Regions from separate parts of the Streptomyces sp. NPDC005374 genome, predicted to be linked through region 1. Evidence: riboswitches for the same ligand, from Rfam matches in the RefSeq annotation. Region 1 holds a riboswitch; each other region holds the start of a gene.
The links. A riboswitch is a leader RNA that binds a small molecule or an ion and turns the genes downstream of it on or off. The one in region 1 is predicted to bind S-adenosylmethionine.
Positions count from the first base shown of each region.

Region 2: linked by a shared signal. The riboswitch ahead of ACFYRX_RS31760 (aminotransferase class V-fold PLP-dependent enzyme) and the one ahead of ACFYRX_RS22525 (amino acid ABC transporter permease) in region 1 are both predicted to bind S-adenosylmethionine.
Region 3: linked by a shared signal. The riboswitch ahead of thrC (threonine synthase) and the one ahead of ACFYRX_RS22525 (amino acid ABC transporter permease) in region 1 are both predicted to bind S-adenosylmethionine.
Region 4: linked by a shared signal. The riboswitch ahead of ACFYRX_RS17955 (ABC transporter substrate-binding protein) and the one ahead of ACFYRX_RS22525 (amino acid ABC transporter permease) in region 1 are both predicted to bind S-adenosylmethionine.

Region 1 is NZ_JBIAKA010000008.1:358,949-364,065, forward strand. Features, by position in the region: gene ACFYRX_RS22510 (IlvD/Edd family dehydratase) at 50-1,762, shown strand; gene ACFYRX_RS22515 (putative leader peptide) at 1,885-2,007, shown strand; gene ACFYRX_RS22520 (glutathione S-transferase C-terminal domain-containing protein) at 2,139-3,005, shown strand; SAM riboswitch class IV at 3,088-3,197, shown strand; gene ACFYRX_RS22525 (amino acid ABC transporter permease) at 3,535-4,518, shown strand; gene ACFYRX_RS22530 (amino acid ABC transporter ATP-binding protein) at 4,515-5,117, shown strand, end outside.
Region 2 is NZ_JBIAKA010000014.1:54,448-59,564, forward strand. Features, by position in the region: gene ACFYRX_RS31755 (PQQ-binding-like beta-propeller repeat protein) at 1-2,079, opposite strand, end outside; gene ACFYRX_RS31760 (aminotransferase class V-fold PLP-dependent enzyme) at 2,148-3,509, opposite strand; SAM riboswitch class IV at 3,632-3,748, opposite strand; gene trpD (anthranilate phosphoribosyltransferase) at 3,821-4,885, opposite strand; gene ACFYRX_RS31770 (cytochrome bc complex cytochrome b subunit) at 5,005-5,117, opposite strand, start outside.
Region 3 is NZ_JBIAKA010000022.1:339-5,455, forward strand. Features, by position in the region: gene ACFYRX_RS40030 (cold-shock protein) at 1-178, opposite strand, end outside; gene ACFYRX_RS40035 (MoaD/ThiS family protein) at 621-896, opposite strand; gene thrC (threonine synthase) at 957-2,240, opposite strand; SAM riboswitch class I at 2,256-2,414, opposite strand; gene ACFYRX_RS40045 (glucosyl-3-phosphoglycerate synthase) at 2,563-3,507, shown strand; gene ACFYRX_RS40050 (trehalose-6-phosphate synthase) at 3,591-4,982, shown strand; gene otsB (trehalose-phosphatase) at 4,979-5,117, shown strand, end outside.
Region 4 is NZ_JBIAKA010000006.1:374,548-379,664, reverse strand. Features, by position in the region: gene ACFYRX_RS17960 (ABC transporter permease) at 1-799, opposite strand, end outside; gene ACFYRX_RS17955 (ABC transporter substrate-binding protein) at 802-2,421, opposite strand; SAM riboswitch class IV at 2,773-2,887, opposite strand; gene ACFYRX_RS17950 (rhamnogalacturonan lyase B N-terminal domain-containing protein) at 3,135-4,781, shown strand; gene ACFYRX_RS17945 (DUF1684 domain-containing protein) at 4,886-5,117, shown strand, end outside.

The DNA.
Region 1 (5,117 bases):
GCGTTCCGGATAGTAGACCGCCGTACCGATGACCGGAAAGAGCAGAGCGATGGGGCTTCGCAGTGCGCAGTGGTACGCGGGACAGGACCGCAACGCCTACATCCACCGGGCCTGGATGCGCCGCGGGGTACCGGACGACGCCTTCACCGGCCGGCCCCAGATCGCCATCGCCAACACCGCCTCCGACCTGACGCCCTGCAACGCGCACCTGGACGAGGTGGCGAGGTCCGTCCGCGACGGCGTGTACGAGGCGGGCGGCATCCCCCTCGACCTGCCCGTGGTATCGCTGGGCGAGACCAATGTGCGGCCCACCGCCATGCTCTGGCGCAACATGGCGGCGATGGCCACGGAGGAGATGCTGCGGGCCAACCCCATCGACGGAGTCGTCCTGCTGGGCGGCTGCGACAAGACGATCCCGTCCCTGCTCATGGCCGCCGCCTCGGTGGACCTGCCCGCCGTGGTGGTGCCCGGCGGACCGATGCTGACCGGCACCTTCCGCGGCACACCGCTGGGCTGCGGCACGGATGTGTGGCGGCTGTCGGAGGAGGTCAGGGCCGGCACCCTGTCCCAGGAGGAGTTCACCCGCTCCGAGTCCTCGATGATCCGCAGCCGCGGGCACTGCAACACCATGGGAACCGCCTCCACCATGGCCCTGGTCGCCGAGGCGCTGGGCACGGTCGTCCCCGGGGTGGCCGGCACGCCCGCTCCGGACAGCCGGCTGCTGGAGGCGGCGCACGGCACCGGACGCCTCGCCGTCGAGCTGGTGTCCGCCGAGCGGCGCCCGAGCACCCTCCTGACCAAGGGGTCCTTCCACAACGCGATCGTGGCGCTGGCCGCGATCGGCGGCTCCACCAACGCGGTCGTCCATCTCCTCGCCATCGCGGGCCGGTCGGGCATCGACCTCACCCTCGACGACTTCGACCGCATCGGCTCCCGGGTGCCCGTCCTGGTCGACCTCCAGCCCGCCGGACGCTTCCTCATGGAGGACTTCCACCGGGCCGGCGGTCTGCTCGCCGTGCTCCGCGAGGTCGCCGACCTCCTGGACCCCGAGGCGCTGACCGTCACCGGAAAACCGCTGGTGGACCATCTCGACGACGCCCCGATCTGGGACACCGAGGTGATCAGGACCCGGGCCCGGCCCCTGGTCGAGGAGGGCGGCATCGCCGTCCTGCGCGGCAGCCTCGCCCCCGACGGCGCCCTGATCAAACCCGCGGCGGCCTCACCGCACCTGCTGCGCCACCGGGGCCGGGCGGTCGTCTTCGACAGCATCGAGGACTTCCACGCCCGCGTCGACGACCCGGACCTGGACGTCGACGCAGACTCCGTCCTGGTGCTGCGCGGCTGCGGCCCCAAGGGCTACCCGGGCATGCCCGAGGTGGCCAACATGCCGCTCCCCACCAAGCTGTTGGAGCAGGGCGTGCGGGACATGGTCCGCGTCTGCGACGGCCGGATGAGCGGCACCGCGTACGGCACCGTCGTACTGCACGTGGCACCGGAAGCGGCGGCGGGCGGGCCCCTCGCGCTCGTACGGACCGGAGACGTCATCAGCCTCGACGTTGAGGCCCGCCGCATCGACCTGGAGGTGCCCGCCGAAGAACTCGCCGCGCGCACCCCGAACGCGGCCACCGTGGAGGGCTTCGCCGACCCGCGGCGGGGCTGGGAGCGGCTCTACGTCGACCACGTCCAACAGGCCGACACCGGCGCGGACCTGGACTTCCTCCTCGGCTCCAGCGGCTCGGAGGTCAGCCGCGAGTCGCACTGACCAGGGGGGCGATCGGCGGCACAGCCTGCCCGCGCACTGCCCGCCCACTGGACGCCCTCTTGACGTGTGCCCGTGGCAGATCGACACTCCAGATGGGAATCCTAGTGAACAGGTAGGGAAACATGGGGCGCCTTGAACCGGCCGTCGGCCGAGTGAGCCGTACGTCTCGGCCGTCGCCTCTTCTGACCTCCCGCCGGCACATCGATCTGCAGCGGGTCTGCAGCGCGATCAGGCCCCTGGGCTGAGCCCGGCCGCTCCCACCGTTCCGTACCCGGACCGCACGCCCTTGCCGTCGCGCACAGGGACGGCTGCCTGTTCCCGCCCGACGACGCTTCCGCCGCGCGTACGTCTGCGCACCGACATCCCGGGGAGACTCATGACCGTCACACCGCTCGCCCACGTCCCCACCACCCACCCGGCCCCCGCGTTTCGCGGCCGGATCGGCCAGGACGCGCGCAGTGGGCACTACGCCGTGCCGCTCCGCTACCGGCTCCATGTGGCCGCGGCCTGCGCCGACGGCCTGCGCATCGCCGTCGTGCACAGTCTGCTCGGTCTCGACGACGTCTGTCCCGTGACCTTCCTCGACCCGGTCCCCGACTGTCCCGACGGCGGGCACTCCGCGTTGCGCCCGCTCTACGAGGCCAGTGCGCACCGGTACACCGGCGCGGCCGTCGCGCCGGTGCTCAGCGACGCCTGGTCGGGGCGGATCGTCAGCACCCACGCCGCCGACATCACCCGCGACCTCGCCCAGCACTTCGGCGCCGGCCGGCCGGCGTTGTACCCGTGCGGGGCGGAGTCGGAGACCGAGGCCGTCGAGCGGATGTGCGCCGGCATCGAGCGGTCCGCCCAGCACGCCGGGTCCGCGGGCGGCGACGAGGCCGAGCGTGCCGCCGCGCTGGAGCAACTGCTGGACTCCCTGAGCTCGTTGGAGCGCTGGCTCATCGGACGCAAGTACCTGATCCGGGATCACGTCACCGCCGCCGACGTCGAGTTGTGGGTCACCCTGGTCCAACTCGACACCGTGCACCGCGACCACCTGGACGCCGCCGCGGTGCAGCGCATCGCCGACCACCCGACCCTGTGGGCCTACGCGCGCCGCCTCGCCGCACACCCGGCCTTCGGCACCCACCTCGACCTCGACGGCATCGCCCGCCGGCACCACGCCCACTGCCAGGGCCTGGAGGCCGCCGGAGCCGCCGTGCAGATCCTGGACTGGGCGTCGCACACCGGCCGCACGTCCTGACCTTTCAACTGATGGACCTGTTTCACCTGTTGGACCGGTATTGACATTCCTTCGGGCATTTGTCTTAACTACGGCTCAGAACGGTCATGAGTGTCAGCGACAAGCCCTGGCTTGCTGACCGGCAACCCTCGCTCCGCGGTGGGGTGCCCCAGGTGACGACCGGACCGGATCACTTTTCGGTAAGCGCGAGGGCCCAAGGGGCCGGAAGAACACGGTGACGGACATGTACGCAGCCTCCAGGACGGCCCCGCGCCGCGCCCAGAGCTGCGTACAGCCGTACACCGACGTGCTCGTGGCCGACCGGAGCGTCGATCTGCTCCGCGTCAGCAGCGCACTGTGTACCGCACCGGGCCGTGCCCGCTGTCGGGGCTGACGTTTCTCCTCTCCAGCCCCCGCGTTCCTGACGAACGCCGCGCTCGCGGTGTGCCGTCACCCGCCCAGCCCCGGTGCCCGTGCGTTCGCGTCCTACCGCCGTAGTACGCAGAGCCCGCCGTGCCCCCGGGGAACACCGACTCCGCCGGAGCCCCTCATGAGTGAGCCCCCAGGCGCCGCCGTGTCCGTCACCGAGGCACCGCCGCAAGCCGACACCCCGTCACAACCACTCGCCGCACAGCGGGTTCTGCCGCTCCGGCGGCCGGGACGCTGGATCGCCACCGCCGTCGTCCTGGTCCTGGCGGCGCAGTTCGTCCACGGTCTGGCGACCAACCCCTTCTACCAGTGGGACCGGTTCGGCTACTGGTTCCTGCGGCCGACCGTCCTCGACGGGCTCCTCATCACCCTCGAAGTCACCGCCTACAGCGCGGTGTTGGGGCTCCTGGGCGGAGTCCTGCTCGCTCTGGCCAGGCTCTCCAGGAGCCCGGTGCTGCGGGCGGTGAGCTGGACCTACGTCTGGGCGCTGCGCTCGATCCCCCTGATCGTGCTCCTGCTGTTCCTCTACAACTTCTCCGCCCTGTACCGGACGTTGAGCGTCGGCGTCCCCTTCGGGCCGGCCTTCTTCACCTTCGACGAGTCCCGGCTCGCCACCGACATGGTCATCGCGGTGATCGGCCTCAGCCTCAACGAGGCGGCGTACGCGGCCGAAGTCGTCCGCGGCGGCATCCTCTCCGTCGACCAGGGCCAGCACGAAGCGGCCGCCGCGCTCGGCCTGCCCAAGGGCTACCAGTTCCGCAGGATCGTCTTCCCGCAGGCGCTGCGCTCCATCACCCCGAACTACGTCAACCAGCTCATCGGCCTCATCAAGAGCACCTCGCTGGTCTTCTACGTCTCCCTGCTCGACCTGTTCGGCACCGTGCAGTCCATGGGCTCCACCTACCCCGGCGACATCGTGCCGCTGCTGCTGGTGGCCACCGTCTGGTACCTGATCCTGACCAGCGCCGTCTCCGTCGTCCAGTTCTACGTCGAGCGGTACTACGCCCGGGGCGCCACGCGCTCCCTGCCACCGACCCCGCTCCAGAAACTGCGGGCCGCCGTCACCGGTCTCGGGGCCCGCATCCGCAGGGAGACCGCCGTATGACCGTCACCGACATCACGCCCGTCGCGCTCGAAGTGCACGGCGTGCACAAGTGGTACGGCGCCCACCGCGTCCTGGACGGCGTCGACCTCACCGTGCGCCCCGGCGAGGTCACCGTGATCATCGGCCCGTCCGGCTCCGGGAAGTCCACCCTGCTGCGGGTCATCAACCACCTGGAGAAACCGGAGATCGGCCACGTCAGCGTCAACGACGAGCTGATCGGCGTCCGTCGGCAGGGCGACCGCCTCAAGGAGCTCAGCGAGCGCGCGATACTGACCCAGCGCAGCCGCATCGGATTCGTCTTCCAGAACTTCAACCTCTTCCCGCACCTGACCGTGCTCGACAACGTGGCAGCCGCCCCCGTGGCGACCGGGAAGCTCACCAAGGCGGCGGCCCAGGAACTGGCCCGCGAACTCCTCGACAGGGTCGGCCTCGCCGACAAGGCCACCGCCTACCCGCGCCAGTTGTCGGGCGGCCAGCAGCAACGCGTGGCCATCGCCCGGGCCCTCGCCCTGCGCCCCGGTGTGATCCTCTTCGACGAGCCGACCTCCGCCCTCGACCCCGAACTCGTCGGTGAGGTCCTCGCCGTCATCAAGGACCTG
Region 2 (5,117 bases), on a different contig from region 1:
GGTCCCGACGGACGCCCCGCCCTCGACGCGCCTGTGCCAGGTCTGCCTGCCCTTGCGGTCGATCCCGTAGAGCGTCGAGCCGCGGCGTACGTAGACGGTGTCGCCGGCGACCGTCGGGTTGCAGTACTGGCTGCCCTCGTCGGTGAACTGGAAGGACCACGCCGTCGATCCGTCGGCGGGGTCCAGGGCGACCAGTTCGTAGTCGGACGCGGTGACGCCCAGGCTGCCGAAGGGCACGCAGGTGAAGTAGCGGCTGCCGTACACCTTGTTGTTGTTCGAGTCCCACAGCAGCTTGCCCGTGCGGCTGAGGCCGTGCAGCATCTGCTCGCCGCCGGATCCGACCATCAGGGTGCCGCCGACCAGTGCGGGCCGCCCCGTGTCGAGTCCGGCCTTCGTGGCCCACAGTCGCTCACCGGTCTTCGCGTCCAGCGCCTGCACCTGGTCCCCGAACGTGCCGACGTACACCACCCCGTCCGCCACCATGGGCTCGCTGGTGGGCGCCGGGCCGGTCGGCGTGGACCAGCGCACGCTGCCGTCGGGGGCGTAGGCCCGCACCCCGCCCGCGTCCGAACCGTTGCCGTAGGACACCAGGATGAGTTGCCCGGCGGTGACCAGGTACTGGCTGTTCGCAGCGAACGCCCTGGTCCAGCGGACCTTGCCGCCCCTGCCGAGCGCGCACAACTTGGAGGCGCCCTCCTGGTCGTCCTCCAGCAGGCAGTACACGCCCTGGGTGGTGGCGAGCGGGGACATGGTCTCGGTGCCCAGCGCGGTGTGCCACACGGTCCGCCCGTCCAGGTCCAGCGCGTGCAGTGAGCGGTCCGCGCCGCCGACGTACACCCGCGTGCCGTCCGGCGAGAGCGCGGCGCAGGGGCCGCGCCGCCCGCCGAGCCCCTGGACCTTGTACTGCCAGCCCGTCGCGGGCGTGCCCTTCGAGATCCCCGCACCGGCCGCGCCCGCCCCGCCCTCGACGGAGTCCGACGAGTCCCGCAGCCACAGCCACCCGCCCACGCCACCGGCCGCCACGACCCCGGCACCGCCCGCCACGGCCCGCAGCAGCCGGCGCCGGGACGGCGGGACGGGCGTCGGCGAGACGTGGGTGACCGCGGGAACGTCCGTGACGGTCACGGGCGCCACGTACTCGACCCGGCTCTCCCGCTCCCCCGAGTCGTGCCCGGGAACCCAGCGCGCACCGCCCTGAGCGGCCTCGGGCTCCTTCACGGCACCGGGGGCGTACCACCACCCCGCCCGCAGTTCCTCGCGCAGGGATCCCGCGGTGTGCCCCGCGGCCGCGACCAGTTCCGTGGTCGTCGGCCGCGCGCCGGGATCGTCCCGCAGGCAGGACTCCACCAACTGCAGCTGTTCCTCCGGTACGGCGGACAGGTCGACGTCGCCGGTCAGGATCCGCAGCAGAACGACCGAGTCCTGCCCCTCGCCGAACGGTTCCTTCCCGCCGGACGCGTACGCGAGGACCGCGCCCAGGGAGAAGACGTCACTGGCCGGCACCACCTGGGCGCCGTTGCGGATCTGCTCGGGCGAGAGATAGCCGACCGAGCCGACGACCACGCCGGTCCGGGTCAGCGCGGTGCCCTCCAGGGCCCGCACGATCCCGAAGTCGATGACCCGCGGCCCGTCCGGCGAGAGCAGGATGTTGGAGGGCTTGAGGTCCCGGTGGACCAGCCCCTTGGCGTGGATCGCGGCGAGCGCCTCGGCGAGCGCGGCCGCCAGCAGCCGTACCGCGTCCGCGGGCAGCGGTCCCCGGTCGAGCACCGCGTCCCGCAGGTTGGGGCCCTGCACGAACTCGGTGGCCATCCACGGCCGCGCGGCCTCGGTGTCCGCGTCCACGACCCGCGCGGTGTACGTGCCCGCCCCGCCGACGGTCTGCGCGGCCCGCACCTCGTGCCGGAACCGGGCGCGGAAGGTGCGGTCCTCGGCGTGCTCGGCCCGTACGACCTTCACGGCCAGCCGCAGCCCGCCCCGCGCCTCGGCGAGATACACCTCGCCCATGCCGCCGGACCCGAGTCTGCCCAGGACCTCGTAGGGCCCGATGGTCCGCGGGTCCGTCTCGCGCAGCTCCTGCACCCCAGGCTCCCCCTGCATTCCGTACGGCTGCCGAGGGGGAGCGTATACGCGCGCCGGACGTCAGTACGTCAGACGGCCGGGACGCAGCGGCCGTCCTCGGTGCGGTACGTCCACTTCGCACCGTCCGCGACCAGTTCCTTCACGGCCTGCACGAACCGCTCCACGTGCTCGTCGGGCGTGCCCGCGCCGAAGCTCACCCGGATCGCGTTGAGGGACTTCTCGCCGGGCGCCGCCTCGGGGGCCCCGCACTCACCCTGGGCCTGCGGGTCGCTGCCGAGGAGGGTGCGCAGGAGGGGGTGGGCGCAGAAGAGGCCGTCGCGGACGCCGATGCCGTACTCGGCGGACAGGGCGGCGGCGAAGTGGGAGCTGTTCCAGCCCTCGACGACGAAGGAGATCACGCCGACGCGGGGGGCGTCGTCGCCGAAGAGGGACAGCACGCGGACCTCGGGGACCTCTTCCAGTCCTTCACGAACCTTGGAGATCAGGTACTGCTCGCGGGCCACCAGGCTGTCGAAGCCGGCCTCGGTGAGCGCCTTGCAGGCCGACGCGATGGAGTAGGCGCCGATGACGTTCGGGGACCCGGCCTCGTGGCGGGCGGCGCTCTCGTGCCACTCCACGTCCACTCCCCCGTCCTCGCGCCGGGTGACCTTGCGGCTGGCGCCGCCGCCCGCGAGGTAGGGGTCGGCGGCCTTCAACCAGTCGGCGCGGCCGGCGAGGACTCCGGAGCCGAAGGGGGCGTAGAGCTTGTGGCCGGAGAAGGCGATCCAGTCGACGTCGAGGTCACGGACGCTCACGGGGTGGTGCGGGGCGAGCTGGGCGGCGTCGAGGACGATCCGGGCGCCGTGCGCGTGGGCGGCGGCGGCCAGTTCGCGGACCGGCCACAGCTCGCCGGTGACGTTGGAGGCGCCGGTGACGCAGACCAGGGCCGGGCCTTGGGGGTCACGGGCGGCGAGGGCCTTCTGCAGGGTCTCGACGGCCTGTCGCGGGGTGCGCGGGGCGTCGAGGTAGCTGACGCGGGCGTCCTGCCAGGGCAGCAGGCTCGCGTGGTGCTCGGTCTCGAAGACGAAGACCTGGCAGTCAGCGGGCAGGGCGGCGGCGAGGAGGTTGAGCGAGTCGGTGGTCGACCGGGTGAAGACCAGCTGGTCGTCGTCGCGGCAGTCGAGGAACTCGGCGACGGTCTTACGGGCGTTCTCGAAGAGGTCGGTCGACAGCTGGGAGAGGTAGCCGGCACCGCGGTGGACGCTGCCGTAGTAGGGCGCGTAGGCCGCCACGTCGTCCCAGACGCGCTGGAGGGCCGGGGCGCTGGCCGCGTAGTCGAGCGCCGCGTAGGTGACCACGCCGCCCGTGACGAGCGGGACGGTGACATCCCGACCCAGAACGGGCAGCTGGGCACAAATGGTCTGGACGGAGGCAGCGGTGGAGACGGACATGGGGAACTCCCGTGACAAGAGAAAGGTGAGATGGGTGCGCGGAAGCGGGGCTCGCGGCCCTATCGCATTCGATTGCTCACGGAAGACTCCCTCGAACGACCAGGACCCCTGGTGTCGAGAGGGGCCCGCGCTTGCCGTAGACCTCACTGCCTACGGCCTGGTCTTCACCCGGGGCACCCCGCCACGGACGGAGGGTTGCCGGACAGTCGGCCGGGGCCTCATGACTGTCACTCATGACCTGGTACAGAAACGTACGGGAACTGATCGCGGTCCCGCAACCCGTGTCCGGACTACGGGACCGCGACGCCCTGCTACGCGTTGCTCGCGGCCACCCAACGCTCCAGCGTCCGCTTGGCCGCACCCGAGTCGATCGACTCCGCGGCCCTGTCCATCCCGGCCCGCAACTGCTCGGCCAGCGTCCCGGTACCGGGATCCAGAGCCACCAGCGCGGCCGCCGAGTTCAGGAGTACGGCGTCCCGCACGGGCCCCGTCTCGCCGTCCAGCAGCCGCAGCGCCACGTCGGCGTTGTAGGAGGGGTCCGCGCCCCGCAGCGCCTCCACCGGGACCAGTTCGAGGCCGACGTCCCGCGGGTCGAAGCTCTCCTCGGTGACCTTGCCGTCGCGCACGATCCACACCCGGGACGTGGACGTGGTGGTCAGCTCGTCGAAGCCGTCGTCGCCGCGGAAGACGAGGGAGGAGTTGCCACGCTCGGCCAGGACACCGGCGATGAGCGGTGCCAGACGGGGGTCGGCGACTCCCACGGCCTGAGCCTTCACCCTGGCCGGGTTGGTCAGCGGACCCAGCGCGTTGAAGGTGGTCCGGATCCCCAACTGCCCGCGTGCGGCGGCCACATGACGCAACGCCGGATGGAACTTGATCGCGAAGCAGAAAGTGATCCCGGCCTCTTCCGCCACCTCGGCCACCCGCTTCGGCGTCAGCTCCAGATTGACGCCGAGCTTCTCCAGGACGTCCGAGGCGCCGGACGCCGAGGAGGCGGCCCGGTTGCCGTGCTTGACGACCTTCGCGCCGGTGCCGGCGATGACGATCGACGACATCGTGGAGATGTTCACCGTCTTCGCGCCGTCGCCGCCGGTGCCGACGATGTCGACCGTCCGGCCCGGCACCTCGATGACGTTCGCGTGCTCGTACATCGTCCGGACCAGCCCGGTGATCTCCTCGACGGTCTCGCCCTTGGCGCGCAGCGCCACGGCGAACCCGGCGATCTGCGCGTCCGTCGCCTCGCCACGCATGATCAGGTCCATCGCCCAGGCGGTGTCGTCGGCGGACAGATCACGGCCGTCCAGCAGGCCGTTGAGGAGGGCGGGCCAGGAACGGCCCGCCGCGGTGTCGCCTCCAGCGGGGGTCACAGCGCTCATGGGGCCGCTCCAGATGTCGTGGGGAAGTCTGCCCCCACCCTATCCAGCCCGGTGCACGGCGAAGGGCCCCGTCCGGTGTTCGGACGGGGCCCTTCTGCCTCGTGTGGCGAGGGCAGCGATCAGTGGTGGCCGTGGCCGCTCGTGATCTCCTTGTACTCCTCGACGGTCGGCTTGGCGATCTGGGCTTCCTCGCCGTAGTACGCCTCGCTCAGCTTGGCGCGCAGCTTCTCGG
Region 3 (5,117 bases), on a different contig from region 1:
CCTGCGGCCCCTTCTGACCTTGCGAGATCTCGAACTCGACCCGCTGGCCCTCTTCAAGGGTGCGGTAGCCGTCCATCTGAATCGCGCTGTAGTGGACGAATACATCCGCACCACCGTCGACCGCGATGAAGCCGTACCCCTTCTCCGCGTTGAACCACTTGACGGTGCCCTGAGCCATGCCTAACTCCCCTATTACTGGCCCTTGCACGGATCCGCACTTCGCGGATCCGGGTCAGACCTCACCCCCCACATGGTTGGGGGCGTGCGCCGGAACGCGTCGACCGCGGCTGAATGTATCTGTCCAACTGCCGTCTGCAACAGGTCAATCGGACGAGAATTCTGGACGGAAGGGGTCCGGAATGTAGCGAGAATTCGCCTGAATTCGGGGCAAGTCGGGCCCCATAAAGGACGCATAACGCACATAAGGCGCACACAGTTTGGCTACTTCTCATCGCCTGTGAAGCAAGAACTCATATGCGTGCGGCATGAAGAGAGCCGCAGCTTCCCCAACTGTACCGTGCTCAACCATAGAGAATTGCCCCCTCCGCTTCTTAGCGGAGGGGGCAATCGGATGAACACTCGGTAATTGACATTACCGACGGTAATGACCGGTCATACGGTCACCCTCCGGCAACCGCCGGAATGATGGAGACACCGGCCCCGTCGGGCGTCGCCGTCTCCAGCCCCTGCTCGAACCGCACGTCGTCGTCGTTCACGTACACGTTGACGAACCGCCGCAGCTTGCCCTGGTCGTCCAGAACGCGGGCCGCGATGCCGGTGTGGTTCTTCTCCAGGTCCGTGATGACCTCGGCGAGGGTCGCACCCTCGGCCTGCACCTCGGCCTGCCCGCCGGTGTAGGTACGCAGGATGGTGGGGATACGGACGGAAACGCTCATGCTCTAGACCTCCGGTCAGGTGGCGCACCCAGGGGCGCGGGGAACTACGCGACTACGCGACTACGCGAGACCAGCCTCGCGGAACGAATCCAGGTTGGGACGGATCGTGGCGGTGAGACCCGTACCCGCCACCGCGTCCAGCGTCTTCAGACCGTCACCGGTGTTCAGCACGACGGTCGTCAGCGAGGGATCCAGCACACCGCTCTCGATGAGCTTCTTCGTGACACCGACGGTCACGCCACCGGCGGTCTCCGCGAAGATCCCCTCGGTCCGCGCGAGCAGCTTGATCGCGTCCACGATCTGCTCGTCGTTCACGTCCTCCACCGCACCGCCGGTACGACGCGCGATGTCCAGCACGTACGGGCCGTCCGCCGGGTTCCCGATCGCCAGCGACTTGGCGATGGTGTTCGGCTTCTGCGGCCGTACGACGTCGTGCCCCGCCTTGTACGCCACGGACACCGGCGAGCACCCCTCGGCCTGCGCGCCGAAGATCTTGTACGGCCTGTCCTCGACGAGCCCGAGCTTGATCAGCTCCTGGAGCCCCTTGTCGATCTTCGTGAGCTGCGAGCCGGAAGCGATGGGAACGACAAGCTGGTCGGGCAGCCGCCAGCCGAGCTGCTCGCAGATCTCGTACGCCAGGGTCTTGGAGCCCTCCGCGTAGTACGGCCGCAGGTTGACGTTGACGAAGCCCCAGCCCTCACCGGCCGGGTCGCCGATCAGCTCGGAGCAGAAGCGGTTCACGTCGTCGTAGTTGCCCTCGATGCCGACGAGCTCGCCGCCGTAGATCGCGGCCATGACGACCTTGCCCTGCTCCAGGTCGTGCGGGATGAACACGCAGGAACGGAAGCCGGCCCGCGCCGCGGCGGCGCCGACCGCGCCGGCGAGGTTGCCGGTGGAGGAGCAGGAGAGCGTGGTGAAGCCGAAGGCGCGAGCGGCCTCGATGGCCTGCGCGACGACGCGGTCCTTGAAGGAGTGCGTCGGGTTGCCGGAGTCGTCCTTGATGTACAGGCCGCCGGTGACGCCGAGCTCGCGGGCGAGGTTGTCGGCCTTGACGAGGTGGGTCCAGCCGGGGTTGATGTTGGGCTTGTCCGCCACGTCCGCGGGGACGGGCAGCAGCGGGGCGTACCGCCAGATGTTCGCGGGGCCCGCCTCGATCTGCTTGCGGAGCTCCTCGGTTTCGTAGGCCGAGAAGTCGTACGCGATCTCGAGCGGGCCGAAACACTCCTCGCAGGCGAAGACCGGGCCGAGCGGCACGCGGTGACCGCACTCGCGGCAGCTGAGCGCCGCGGCGGGACCGAGGTCTACGGTGGTTTCGGTGGTGCTTGCAACAGTCTGCGCAGCCATGGAGGCGAGGCCCTTTCCTCATCTTCCTCACGACGCACTTCGCCGTGAGACGGATTTGGCACCTTCCCGAATCGGGAGCCTCGCGAAAACGATCGTCAGCGATCGCTACGAGAACCGACTGGAGGGTTGCCGGGGCTTCATCGGGCCGTATCCCTCTGCCCCTCTGGATGAGCGGTATGAAGTTGTGAACGGGGAGCCACCCTGGACATGCGATGGTCATCCGCGTTGTTCAAGACTGTAACCGACGGCCTGGACAGTTGAGAGAGACGTCCGAACCGCGAGATGGATCACACGTAGATCACACGCAGAGGAGCCGCGCACTGTGCTGAACGAAGTCGAGCGCTGGCTGGCCACCCGTTCCTGGTCCGTGACCGATCGCCCGCTCCACAGGATCATGGCGGCGAAACGGGGCACGGGCCGCACGGTCAGCGTTGTTCTGCCCGCGCTCAACGAGGAGGAGACGGTCGGTGACATCGTCTCCGTGATCCGTCACGACCTCATGCAGCAGGTCCCGCTGGTCGACGAGATCGTCGTGGTCGACTCGGGATCCACCGACCGCACCTCGGAAGTGGCGGCCGCCGCGGGCGCGAGGGTCGTCCACCGCGACGACATCCTCCCGCGCATCCCGGCCGTGCCCGGCAAGGGCGAGGTCCTGTGGCGCTCCCTCCTCGCCACCAGCGGGGACATCGTCTGCTTCATCGACGCCGACCTGAAGGAGTTCTCCTCGGACTTCGTCTCCGGCATCGTCGGCCCGCTGCTCACCGACCCCGAGGTCGACCTGGTCAAGGGCATGTACGACCGCCCCCTGGGCGGCGCCGCGGGCCAGGGCGGCCGGGTCACCGAGCTCATGGCGCGCCCGCTGCTGAACATGCACTGGCCGCAGCTGGCCGGTTTCGTGCAGCCGCTGGGCGGCGAGTACGCGGCCCGCCGCAGCCTCCTTGAGCAGCTCCCGTTCCCCGTCGGCTACGGCGTCGAGCTGGGCATGCTGGTCGACGCCCTGCACCTGGTGGGCCTGGACGCCCTCGCCCAGGTCGACGTGGGTGTGCGCAAGCACCGCCACCAGGACGGCCAGGCCCTGGGGAGGATGTCCGCCGCGATCTACCGCACCGCCCAGCTCCGGTTGGCCCGCGGCCACATGATCCGGCCCTCCCTCACCCAGTTCGAGCGGGGCCGGGACGGCTTCGAGCCGCGTACGTACTCCGTGGACACGGAGGAACGGCCGCCGATGGTGGAGATCGCGGAGTACGCGAAGCGGAAGGTCGCGTGACCGGAGCACGCGTTCCGTATACGGCTCCCCACTGAGCGCAACCGTACGTTTGAGCGGTTCCGGACCGGGCTAGGTTGAGGCGTATGGCTTCCACGCACGGCGCTGCTCACCAGGTGCTGGTCGCGTCCAATCGCGGCCCGGTCTCTTACGAAGTGGGCGAGGACGGCTCGCTGAACGCCAAACGGGGCGGCGGCGGGCTCGTCTCCGGTCTGTCGGCGATCGGACCGGACGCCGGCGCGCTGTGGGTGTGCTCGGCGCTGTCCGACGGCGACCGCGAGGCGGTACGGCAGGGGGTCGGCGAGGACGACGTCCGGATGCTCGCGATCCCGGCCGACGTGCACGCCGACGCGTACAACGGCATCGCGAACTCGGTGCTGTGGTTCGTCCACCACCTGCTCTACCAGACCCCGCTGGAGCCGGTCTTCGACGCGGAGTTCCGTCGGCAGTGGGCGTCGTACGAGACGTACAACCGCGCCTTCGCGGAGGCGCTCGCCGAGGAGGCGGCGCAGGGGGCCGCGGTCCTGGTGCAGGACTACCACCTGTGTCTGGTGCCGGGGATGCTGCGGGAGCTGCGCCCCGACCTGCGCATCGCCCACTTCTCGCACACGCCGTGGGCGCCGGTGGACTACTTCCGGATGCTGCCGGACGACATCGCGTCCCAGGTCCTGCGGGGCATGCTGGGCGCCGACCGGCTCGGTTTCCTCACCCGCCGCTGGGCGGACGCCTTCACGGCCTGCGCCACGGAGTTCACGGGCGGCCTCGGCGACACGGAGATCGGCGTGCACGGCCTGGGCGCGGACGCGGACTTCCTGCGCGAGCGGTCGCACCGGCGTGACGTGAACGAGCGGATGGCGGCGCTGCGCGAGGAGATCGGCGAGGGCCGCAGGACGATCGTGCGGGTGGACCGGACCGAGCTGTCGAAGAACATCGTGCGGGGCATGCTGGCGTACCGGCGGCTGCTGGAGTCGCGGCCCGAGTGGCGTGAGCGGGTCGTGCACGTGGCCTTCGCGTACCCCTCCCGCCAGGACCTCGCGGTGTACCGGGACTACACGGCGGAGGTGCAGCGGCTGGCGGACGAGATCAACGACGCTTTCGGCACGCCCGGCTGGACCCCGGTCGTACTGCACGTCAAGGACGACTTCGCGCGCTCCCTCGCCGCGTACCGGTTGGCGGACGTGGCGCTGGTCAACCCGATCCGGGACGGCATGAACCTGGTCGCGAAGGAGGTGCCGGTGGTCTCCGACGAGGGGTGCGCGCTGGTGCTGTCGCGGGAGGCGGGGGCGTACGAGGAACTGGGTGACGACGCGATCGTGGTCAACCCGTACGACGTGGAGCAGACGGCGACGGCTCTGCACGAGGCCCTGACGATGCCGTCGGGTGAGCGGGCCGAACGCGCGAAGAGGCTGGCCGCGGCGGCGACGGCACTGCCGCCGGCGCAGTGGTTCCTGGACCAGTTGAACGCACTGAACGGATGAGCATGAGCCTGCCGACGCCCAGCACCGCCGCCGGCCGGGACGGCCTCCGGGCCCTCCTCGCGGACCCCGGCAGGGCGGTGATCGGCCTGGACTTCGACGGAACGCTGGCGCCGATCGTCGCGGACCCGGAGCAGG
Region 4 (5,117 bases), on a different contig from region 1:
TCACCCGGCCGAGGCCGTCGCGGGAGAACACGGTCTCGATCACCACCGAGCCGGCGATCAGCTGGCCCACCAGCAGGCCGACGACGGTGAGCGCGGGCAGGGACGCGTTGCGCAGCGCGTGCCGCAGATGGACTCGCCACCGTCCCGCGCCCTTGGCCCGCGCGGTCTCCACATACGCCTGGTCCAGCGCCGTGAGCAGGCTCTTGGCGAGGACCTGGGCGACCTGCGCGCCGGTCGGGATCGCCAGCGTCAGGGCCGGCAGCACCAGTCCCTTCACCCCGTCGTTGCCGAAGGCCGGGAACCAGCGCAGCCGGAACGAGAACGCCTCGACGAGCAGCAGTCCCACCCAGAAGGTCGGGACGGACACCCCCAGTGGAGGCAGCGACAGCAGCACCTGCCGCAGCCAGCGCCGGGAGGTGTAGGTCGCCACCACCGCCAGGCCCCCGCCGAGCAGGACCGCGAGCAGCAGGGCGGCGCCGGTCAGCTGGAGGGTCTGCGGCAGCGCGTCGGCCAGCGTCGAGGTGACCGGGCGGCCCGTGGACACCGAGTCGCCGAAGTCGCCGCGCACGGCCCGGCCGAGGTACTCGGCGTACTGCACCAGCACCGGCTTGTCGAAGCCGTACTCGTGCCGCAGCGCGGCCAGTTGCTCCGGGTCGACCTGCCCCGAGTCCATCCCCGCACTGGCCATCGCCGTCACCGGGTCGCCCGGCAGATAGTCCAGCACCAGGAACGAGAGCGTGTAGGCCGCCCACAGCACCCCGACCGCCTGCGCGAGCCGTTTGATCACATAGCGGCGCACGGCTAGCCGATCCAGGTGTCGTGCAGCTGGATCCGGCTGGAGGCGTCGAAGTCGAGGTCGTGCACCTTCGTCGCGACACCCAGCTGGGTCTGGAGCTCCACCACGGGTGCGTAGTAGGCGTTCCGCACGATCAACTGCTGTGCATCGCCCACGAGTTGCTTGCGCTTGGCCGGGTCGGTGTTCGCCGCCTGCGCGGACAGTGCCGTGTCGAGGTCACCCGCCGGGACGCGGTAGAAGTTCGCCAGCTTGGTGGAGAAGGAACTGCGCAGGATGTCCGGGTCGCCACGGGTGATGTTCCCCCAGGCCGCGTCGTAGTCGCCCGACTGGAGCGTCGGCGCAAGCTGGGTGACCTGGAGCTGCTTGAGGGTCACGGCGACGCCGACGGCCTTGAGTTGCTGCTGGATCAGCTCCAACGCGGGCTGGTTCGTTCCCGCGTTGGGAATCCAGTCGATGGTGAGAGCGAGCTTCTTGCCGTCCTTCACGCGGATGCCGCCGCTGCCGGCCTTCCAACCCGCCGCGTCCAGGAGGGACTTCGCCTTCGCCGCGTCGAAGGACAGGTCCGAGGCGAGGTCGGTGTAGTCGGGTGTGGTGTGGGCGAGGACGCTGCTCGCCGCCTGGGTGCCGGTCGGGAAGACCGCGTCGGCGATCTGCTGCCGGTCGATGGCGAACAGGATCGCCTGCCGGACCTTCGCGTCTTCGAGGACCGGCCGCGAGTTGTTGAGGCCGAGGCCGAACACCACACCGGGGTTGGCCCGGCGCAGGAGGGTGACCTGGCCGCCCTTGAGCGCTGCTTCGTTGGCCTTGCCGACGCTGGAGACGGCGTCCACCTGGCCGGACTGGAGGCTGCCGGCGCGCACCCCCGCTTCGGGCACGACCTTGAACACCAGCTTGTCCAGGTATGCCTCCCCCTTCTTGGACCACAGGGAGGAGCCCCAGTCGTACCCGGCGCGCCTGGCCAAGGTGACCGACTGGTTCTGCACGTACTGCTTCAGCACGAACGGCCCGGATCCGATCACTCCGTCGCTGCACTTCTGCTGCGGGGTCCTGCGCACACTCGCCGACGACTCGATGCCCAGCGAGTGTGTCGAAGTGGCCTGCAGGAACTGGGCGTTGGGCTCGGCGAAAGTCACTCTCACGGTGAGCGGGTCGACCACGACGGTGCTCTTGACGCCGCTCAGATAGCCCTCGGCCAGGGTTCCGAGGGCGCCGAGCTTCGGCACCGCGTCGAAGTTGTCCTTGACCACCTGCGCGGTCAGCTTCGAACCGTCGCTGAAGGTGACACCCGATCGCAGATGGAAGGTGAACGTCCTGGCGTCGGAGCCGATCTCCCAGCTCTTCGCGAGCCACGGCACGATCTTGCCGGTCTTGGGGTCCTGGTCGGTCAGGGAGTCCACGATCTGGCGCACCGAGTAGATGGTCTCGTTGCTGGCGACCTGCTGCGGGTCCACGCAGCCGGCGTCGGAACCCACCGCGAAGGTCAGGGTGCCGCCGGACTTCGGCGTGGTGCTGCCGGTGCCGGAGCCGTCGGTCCCCGACCCGCAGGCGGTCAGCAGCACGCTGGTGGTGAGAAGGGCGGCCAGCGCCGCCCATCGGGGGGATGTGGAAGCCGGAAGTGCGGTCACGGAGGGTTCTCCAACTCGTGTCACCAGGCATGGGGTGCCGTACGAGGCACGGCCGTACATGGGTGTGCGGCCCCGGCCGGAGCGACGCCGGTGGCGGGGGAGCGCTGTGCAGACAGGGATCAGGGGAAGCGAGGGTCAGCCGCGCAGGGGTGCGGTGACGACCGGCGCGTGCCGGACTCGGCCGGCGGCGGGAAGGACCGTCAGGCCTGACAGAGGCAGCTGGTCGAGCGCTTCAGATCGATGTGGCGTCGGCGCGCGAGCCGGGAGAACACCGTGGCGAGGACGAAGGAGGTATCGGGGTCACCACCGTGCCGCATACCGGTCCTCCACATCTCAGGCCCCGGTCACGGGGCCACGCGCTTGCGGGGGTCATCGGCGATCCCCGCCGGGCTTTCACCTGGAGCACCCCACCGCGTGGGAGGGTTGCCGGTCAGCAAGCCAGGGCTTGACGCTGACACTCAATGCCGTTCGTGATCGTACGGAGCGCTCTCGCCGTACGTCAATGGCGGGTCCGGGGCCTGATCGGTACGGGAGTGCGAGCAGGCGTGCGCGAACTGTCGAATTCGTCGTCGAATTCCGCATGCTGAGACCGAATGTGGCGTGCCGTTACAACTCCATGGCCATCGGCTGTCGATCTTTCCCGGGGGTCACGCGGGCGGTCAGTCTGGTGTCGTCCCTCCCCAACCCTCCCTCCCGTCACAGGAGTTTTTCGCATGCCGTACGACAGCCCGCTGTCCCGCCGCACCGTTCTCGCCGGAGCGGCCGGACTCGTCCTGGCCCTCGCCACCCCCGTCCGGTCCTCGGCCGCGAGCTTCGGCTACACCGACGACGGCACCCACTACGTCGTCGACACCGGAGCCGGACTGGTCTTCAAGATCGACCACAGCAACGGCGACCTGTCGTCCTTCGTCTACAACGGAACCGAGTACCAGGGGTACGACGGCAAGAACTCCCACGTCGAGAGCGGCCTCGGCACCTCGACGGTGTCGATCTCCACCCCCGCCACGGGGGTCGTCCTCGTCAAGGTCGTCCACGGCACCCTGATCCACTACTACGCGGCGCGCAGCGGCGAGAACAACATCTACCTGTTCACCTACAAGGCCGACACGTCGGTCACCGCCAGCCGCTACATCGCGCGCCTCAAGCCCGGCGTCTTCCCCACCACCTACCCGGACACCTGGTCCAACTCCGACACCGTCATCGAGTCCGCCGACATCTTCGCCAAGGCCGACGGCACCACCAGGGCCAAGCACTTCTCCGACCTGCGGACCATCGACTACGACTACTTCGGCTTCAGTGCCTCCGCCGCCTCGATCTGGGTCGTACGCTCCAACAAGGAGAAGGACTCCGGCGGGCCCTTCATCCGTCAACTCCTGCGCCACGGAAACGAGTCAGGCGCCGGGCTCTACGAACACCTCTACTACGCCGAGGGGCAGACGGAGGCCGAGCGCTTCGGGCTGCACGGCCCGTACGTCCTCGCCTTCACCGACGGCTCCGCACCCACCACTGCCGTGTCCGGGCGCGACAACACCAGCTGGGTGGACGCCCTCGGCCTCACCGGCTGGACCGGCGCGAGCGGCCGCGGCCGGATCGTCGGCAACGGGCTCGCGGGGCGCGACACCTCGCACCCCTACGTCGTCGGCGTCTCCAACTCCGCCGCCCAGTACTGGACGAAGGTGGACGCGAGCACCGGCAAGTACACGGTCAAGGGCATCCTGCCCGGCACCTACACTCTCACCGTCTACAAGGACGAACTCGCCGTGCACACCGAGGACGTCACGGTCACCGCGGGCGCGGCCACGACCCTGCACACCATCACGATCACAGGCGACCCCTCCGCCGACACCGCCATCTGGCGCATCGGCGACTGGAACGGCACCCCGGCCGGCTTCAAGAACGCCTCCCTCGTCACCCACGCCCACCCCTCCGACTCCCGCGCCGCCGCCTGGACCGCCGACCCCTACGTCATCGGCAGCTCGACGGCCTCGGCCTGGCCCGCCTACCAGTTCAAGGAGATCAACCAGGGTCTGCAGGTGTCCTTCACCCTCGCCGCCGCCCAGGCCGGCGCCGACCGGACCCTCCGGATCGGTATCACCACGGCCAAGGCCAACGGCCGTCCCCAGATCACCGTCAACGACACCTGGACCTCCGCCATCCCGGCCGCCGCGGCCGAGCCCTCCACCCGGACCCTGACCGTCGGCAGCTACCGCGGCAACAACCACACGTACGAATACGTCATCCCCGCCGCCCAGTTGGTGACCGGCACCAACACCCTGCGCATCGACGCCGCCAGCGGCTCGGCGGGCGGCGGAGGCTACCTCAGCCCCAGCTACGGGTTCGACGCCCTCGACCTGCTCTGAGGGCATGTTTCCCGCACCGGGCGCCGGAGTCCGGTGCGGGCCGGGATGAACGGCGAGGCCGTCGCGGTTGACCGGGAGGAAGAGGCCCGAGAGAAGGAGTCCGCGTGAGCGTCCAGGACGTCGAACGGCAGAGCTTCACCGAGGACTGGGAGCAGTGGCACCGGCAGAAGGAAGAGGTGCTCGCCGGCCCGCACGGATTCCTCGCGATCACCAGTCTGCACTGGCTGAGCGCGGAACCGGCCCGCTTCGAGGACGCGCCCGGAGCCTGGTCGAGCACCCCGCGGGGAGTGGTGGTCGAACTGGATCAGGGCGAGGAACTCACCCTCGACGGCGAGA